DNA from 2 places in the Thermosipho sp. 1244 genome. Region 2 is predicted to be linked to the other one. Evidence: riboswitches for the same ligand, from Rfam matches in the RefSeq annotation. Region 2 holds a riboswitch; the other holds the start of a gene.
What was found. Region 2 has a riboswitch for thiamine pyrophosphate ahead of AS157_RS07035 (thiamine ABC transporter substrate-binding protein). Riboswitches for the same ligand answer to the same signal wherever they lie in the genome.
Positions count from the first base shown of each region.

Region 1: it holds a riboswitch for thiamine pyrophosphate, as region 2 does, so the genes downstream of both, AS157_RS04500 (sulfide-dependent adenosine diphosphate thiazole synthase) here and AS157_RS07035 (thiamine ABC transporter substrate-binding protein) in region 2, are expected to answer to the same signal.

Region 1 covers NZ_LNGA01000017.1:38,019-41,505, reverse strand. Annotated here, with positions in the region: gene AS157_RS04505 (DUF4234 domain-containing protein) at 651-1,088, shown strand; TPP riboswitch at 1,125-1,236, shown strand; gene AS157_RS04500 (sulfide-dependent adenosine diphosphate thiazole synthase) at 1,288-2,064, shown strand; gene thiC (phosphomethylpyrimidine synthase ThiC) at 2,061-3,338, shown strand; gene AS157_RS04490 (IolE/MocC family protein) at 3,335-3,487, shown strand, end outside.
Region 2 covers NZ_LNGA01000030.1:23,128-26,614, forward strand. Annotated here, with positions in the region: gene ffh (signal recognition particle protein) at 1-1,140, opposite strand, end outside; TPP riboswitch at 1,349-1,459, shown strand; gene AS157_RS07035 (thiamine ABC transporter substrate-binding protein) at 1,490-2,467, shown strand; gene AS157_RS07040 (ABC transporter permease) at 2,476-3,487, shown strand, end outside.

The sequences.
Region 1 (3,487 bases), on a different contig from region 2:
AGTTGAAATTTGGATTCTCGCTTTAAAAAATGAGAAAGAAGTTGAAAGAAAACTTATTTGAGTCTTTTCAAAAAATAAAGAGATATAATTGTTATGTGAAAAATTAAATAAAAAACTATTTGGATAACTCTATTAAATTGTACAGCACAAATTTTGCATATACACACAGTTTTGGCATTTTAAACAAAAAAGTTCTATCTCTATTTCCAAATATATTTTTCACTATTTTTATTATCTGTTCTATTTTGTACTTGATTTTTTGATAATTTTCTTTGAACTTTCATAGTTCTTTTTTTCCCACACACGATATGTATTTCATAGTTTGATTGTTGTCTTTTTTTATATGAAAGATAAAACGTGTTTGAGTATTTAATACTTTGAAGCTATACCAAAGAGACGTGTGAGAGGGTACTTTATTCTTTATATTTTGTAATAATGCTTTCAAAAGAACTTGTAAAAAAAGAGAAAACAAATCATGGGTTCTGTGTATTTTCGTGGTTTATCTTTCTTTTTAGAATATTGCAAAATAAATTTGTAAAATTCTTTGTTGAATTTATAACTTCATCTTTCCCTTTTTTCCTTTTTTGAACGGGCTTGCTTGAAAAATTGACTTAAGTAAAAAATTTTATTATACTTGTGAATAGGAAGGGATGAGATATGTGGTAATTTCATATTATATGTATGTGGGATTTTCGATACTTTCAAATATTTTATATTTTTTCTATAAAGATCTTGCAGAAGTTTTTTTGGGACTTTCATCAATCTCTTTTTTGATTTTTTTGTATGTAATAGGCTTAAAAATTAAAAGAGAGTTAAAGATAAATGTTTTATCCATTTATTATATTGTTTTAAGTCTTGTAATTTTTTCCTTTTTTCCGCTTTATTTGACATCTTCTATTTTTACGTATTTCTTTTCGCAAACTCTTGCTTTACTGTTTGTGCTTTTATACTTAAAATTGATTTTGAGCGTTTTAAAGTCAAGACTATCTATTTTTAATTTAATTTTGTTTTCTATATTAACATTCGGAATATATTCTTATGTGTTTTTTTATAAATTAATAAAAGAAATTAAGAAAAGTTTGACCTGATAAAATAATTGAGTTAAAATATACATGTAAAGTGAATAATTTCCCGAGGGGAGCTCCATATTCCGGAGCTGAGAGGAAGGTGGAAACCTTCGACCCTTAGAACCTGAACCGGGTAATACCGGCGGAGGGACTGGGAAAGAGAAAAAATGAAATTTTGCCCTCCGGTGGAGGGCAAAATTTTTTTAAGGAGGGATTTAAGATGTGGGATTTAGAAATTTCAAAAATTATAGTAGAGGAATTTACCGAGAAATTAAAAAAAAGTTTAGATGTAGATGTAGCAATTGTTGGAGGAGGGCCTAGTGCGTTAGCCGCTTCATATGTTTTATCGAAAAATGGGTTTAATGTGATAATTTTTGAGGAAAAAAATGAACCAGGAGGTGGAACATGGGGCGGAGGGATGTTATTTAATGAATTAGTTGTAGAGGAAGATGTTGAGTGGTTTTTAGAAGAGCTAGATATGAAATACAAGAAAACTAAAGGGTTTATTTCTATTGATTCCGTACATTTTGCTTCAGCTTTGTTGTACAATTCAACAAAAGTGGGTACAAAAATATTTAATAATGTTTTTGTAGAAGACGTTCTAATGAGCAAAGAGAGAATAAACGGTGTGGTAATTAATTGGGCACCTGTTATAAAACAAAGGTTACATGTTGATCCTATAACGGTAAAGGCAAAATATGTTATTGATGGTACTGGACATCCTGCAAGTGTAGTTAATATGGTTATAGATAGAAATTTATCAATTGACTTACCTCTAGGAAAAATAAGGGAGTTTCCTATGAATGCAAAAGAAGGTGAAAAATTTGTTCTTGAAAATACTAAAGAAATTTTCCCGGGGTTACTTGTAATGGGAATGGCCGCAGTATCTGTTGGGGGTGGTCCAAGAATGGGGCCAATATTCGGTGGTATGTTAAAGTCTGGAATTAAAATTGCAAATATTATTATCGAGAATATTGATGTTGAGGTGAAAGGATGACAATAATAGATGAAATAAAAAGTGGTAAGGTTCCTTCAATTCTTAATGAAATATCAAAAAAAGAAGGAAGAAGTATTGATTATCTTGTAAAAGGATTATTAGATGGGACAATAGTTATACCAAAAAATAATAATCATGTTTCTTTGAAAAATCCAATGGGGATAGGAAATGGTTTAAAAATAAAAGTTAATGCAAACATCGGTACTTCTTTGGGATATGATAACTTTGAATATGAATTAAAAAAATATAAAACAGCGAGAGAATATAAAGCAGATAGTGTAATGCTTCTTTCTACATGGGGAGATTTGGATTTTCAACGCAAAGAATTATTGAAAATTTCAGATATTCCCGTAGGGACTGTTCCAATTTACGATGCAGCGGTCATAGCATATAAGGAAAATAGGAATGTTGTAGATTTTTCGGAAAAAGATTTTTTAAAAATATTTGAAAAACATGCAAAACAAGGTGTAGATTTTGTTACTTTGCATGTTAGTATTACAAAAGATATTGTAAAAAAACTAAAAAAGTCTAGTAGAATAATGAAAATAGTAAGTCGTGGCGGTTCTATTATTGCAGGTTGGATAATTAAAAATGGATTTGAAAATCCGTTTTATAGATACTTCGATGAAGTTTTAGATATTGCTAGAGAATATGATGTTACACTGAGTTTAGGAGATTCTTTAAGGCCCGGGAATTTATTTGATTCATTGGATAGGTTACAATTAGAAGAGTGGTTTATATTTGAAGAGTTAGTTGAAAAAGCTCGAAGTAAGAATGTTCAAGTAATACTGGAGGGGCCTGGACATGTTCCAATTGATCAAATAGAGTCTACTGTTGAATTAATGAAAAAGTATGGGAAAAATGCTCCAGTGTTTTTACTTGGGCCAATAGTTTTAGATTTTGCGCCTGGATATGATCATATTACCTCATCGATTGGAGCAGCAATTGCCGCAAAAAGTGGAGCGGATTTTATTTGTTATGTAACTCCCTCGGAACATTTGTCATTGCCTTCTGTTGAAGATGTAAAATTAGGAGTTATTTCTTCTAAAATTGCGGCAATGGCTGTAGATTTTTCAAGAGGAAAATTTATTGAGGAAAATTATAAAGTGGCTATTTCAAGAAAAAGCTTAAATTTTGAAAACATAAAAGAAGTTGTTTTAGACAAGGAGATAGTTGATAAATATTTAAAGAATAGACCATTTCACGGGAAAGGTTGTTCAATGTGTGGACCATTTTGTTCATTAAAAATTGTAGAGGAGTATTTGAAAGAATGAGAATAGGAGTTTCAACGAGTGTTATAAGGAGTGATTTTAGATTTTTAAAATATTTTTTGGAAAAATTCGAAGATTTAGATTTTTATGAATTAGGATTTTTGAGTCCCTTATTTGTGAATAACTTGTTTAATTTGAAAAAGTCATTTGGA
Region 2 (3,487 bases):
TCTTCTTTCCTCAGGAGTCATTGAATTTATTATCGCCTCTGTTATTTTTAATTCTTTTTCACCTTGATCTAAATCAACTTTAGGTGCACCAGGTAAAAGCTCAACAATCTTTGAAAGAGAACCGAGTTTTTTTATTTCCTTCAACTGTTCTTGAAAATCTTCTAAGGTAAATTCCGCATTTATCATTTTCTTTCCTAAATTTTTCATTTTTTCTTTATCAAGTTCCTGCTCTGCCTTTTCAATTAACGTCAAAACATCACCAAGCCCCAATATTCTACTTGCAATTCTTTCTGGATAAAACTCTTCAAGGTCCTCTATTTTTTCACCGGTTCCAATAAATTTCACAGGTTTTTGTGTAACATATCTAATTGATAAAATCACTCCACCCCTTGCATCACCATCCATCTTTGTTACCACAAATCCCGTGACATCCAGCCTTTCATCAAAAGTTTTAGCAGAGTTTACCGCATCTTGCCCAGTCATTGCATCAACTACCATCAAAATTTCATCCGGTTTTAAAATATCTTTAATTTCCACCAATTCGGACATCATTTCTTCATCTATGTGCAATCTCCCAGCTGTATCAAATATTACTACATCATATCCACTATCTTTTACTTCTTTTAAAGCCCATTTTACTATTTTAATTGGATTTTTTTTATCACCATAGTAGACAGGTACGTCTATCCTTTTACCCAAAGTTATCAATTGATCAATAGCCGCAGGTCTATAGGTATCTGCTGCGACTAAATATGGTTTTCTACCTCTTTTTTTAAGTAAATTTGCAATTTTAGCTGCACTCGTTGTCTTACCACTTCCTTGCAATCCAACCATCATAATATATGAAGGGGAATGAATCATTTGCAATTGCGATTTTTCCCCCATTAATCTAATTAATTCGTCTTTCAAAATCTTAATAAACATTTGATCAGGAGTCAAAGATCTCAAGACTTCTTCTCCTAACGCTTTCTTCTTTACTTCATCTATAAATTCTTTTACCACTTTATAATTAACATCAGCTTCCAGCAAAGAAAGCTTTACTATTCTAATAGCTTCTTTAATATTTTTTTCCGTAATCTTTCCTTTTCCAGATAAACTTTTAAACGCCTTTGAAAGTTTTTCTTGTAGTCCCTCGAACAAATAAATCACCTTCCTTTTTCTTCCTAATTTAGTATATTATACTTTTTCCTTTTTTCAATTAAATTTTTGTACAACTTTGAAAACAAACATAAAATTATATGTAACAAATAAATTACGTCAATTCGATTACTTAACTTAACACACCGAATAAATTTAACATTTACGTAAAACTTTATGTTTTTGAATTAATCAACCTGATGTATAATAGAATTAACCCAAGGGGAGCTCCATATTCCGGGGCTGAGAGGAAGGTGGAAACCTTCGACCCTTTGAACCTGACCCAGGTAATACTGGCGGAGGGATGGGGAAAACCCTCCAAAAGGAGGGATTTTTTTTAGGAGGTGAAAAGATGAAAAAATATATTGTGAGCTTGTTTATTCTAATTGGAGTACTTTATTTTTCTACCCAAACATTGGTAATTTACACATACGATAGTTTCGTCTCAGGGATTGGTTATGAAGTAATTCCAATTTTTGAAAAAATGTATGATTGCAAAGTCGAACTTAGATCTTTTGGAGATGCCGGAGCCGTATTATCAAGGTTAATATTAGAAAAGGATAATCAAAAAGCAGACGTAATAATAGGACTTGACCAAGCTTTATTGCATAGGGCAAAAAAAGAAGGATTACTTGAAAAATATTCACCGATAAATTATTCTTTATTAAAATATCCAGAATTAAAAGATGAATACGGTGTACCATTTGATTTTGGTGCCATTGCAATAGTTTACAACAAAAACACTGTAAAAAATCCACCAAAAAGTTTTTCGGATTTATTAAAAAAAGAGTTCAAAAACAGAATAGTTGTGGAAGATCCACGCACTTCAAGCACAGGAATTAGTTTTTTGTTGTGGACAATCGCCATCTATGGAGACAACTATCTAGATTTTTGGAAAAAATTCAAAGAAAACATACTAACAATAACACCAGGCTGGGATGAAGCATTTGAAATGCTCGAAACCGGCGAAGCAGATATCATGGTAAGTTACGCTACAGATGGTGCATATAGTTATTACAACTATGGTAAAATCACATATGTACCAGTAATTATGAAAGAAGGGGCATTTGTACAAGTTGAATATGCTGCAATAGTAAAAGGTGCAAAAAATATAGAACTTGCAAAAAGATTTTTAGAGTTTGTATTAATGGACAGTTTTCAAGAAAAAATTCCATTAAATCAATGGATGCTTCCCGTAACCAATGTCAGTATTCCAGATGCATTTAAATATGTACCAAAAATGGAAAAAATTTTAAAAATAAATCCAAATTTATATGAAAAACAAGAGGAGATATTAAAAGAATGGACAAAAGAAATTATTGGTGGGTAATCCCTTTATTGTACGTTATTGGGGGACTTTTTGTCCCCTTATTTTTTCTATTTTATAAATTCGGTGGAATAAACTTTTCCACTATAAAAGATCACTTAAATGTTATCAAATTTACTATAACCCAAGCAATTGTTTCTTCGATTTTCACATTGATTCTTGGATTACCAGGCGCATACATTGTTGCTAGAACAAAGACACATGCATTTTTAAAATCTATTTTTAGAATATTGTCATCAATTCCTTTTATTTTACCTGGTGTTACCATGAGCATTGGATTTTTAATGGCTTTTGGAAGAAATGGACTCTTAACTAAGTTGTTGGGAATACTAGGATTTGATGGGAAAATTTTGTATACATTCACCGCTGTAATTCTAGGACATGTCTTCTATAACTTTCCACTTTTCATAAGGATAGTTGGAGAAACATGGGAAAAAATAGATGCAAGTTTAATCGAAGCAGCAAAAATAGATGGTGCAAAACAACACAGAATTTTTTGGAAAGTGGAACTTCCAATTTTAACTCCATCGATTTTAAAAGCATTTCTTTTAACTTATGTCTATACTTTTACAAGTTTTTCAGTTGTTTTAATACTTGGTGGAATAAAATATTCAACTATTGAAGTTTCCATATATATGTACACAAAAATACTCTTTGATTTTAAAAGTGCTCTTTCACTTTCATTTTTTCAAATCTTATTCATCTCTGTAGTTTCATACATGCTTTCATTTGAAAAGTTTGAATTCCACAATGGAGACTCTTTAAAAGAAAAATTCCCCATTTGGGGATATTTCTATATAATTCTAACCATTGCAATCATATTCATTCCACTAACATATTCTGTCCTTTCAGGATTTATAAACTACGGTGGAGGATTTGGAACAGAAAACTTCAAAAGACTTTTATCATTAAATTTAAAAAGATACATTGGTACCACTTTTTCATCTATGTTTGTATATACAATCTCTTTTAGTATAATCTCTTCAATTATTTCAATAATTATCTCAATAGTAAGCTCTTTTT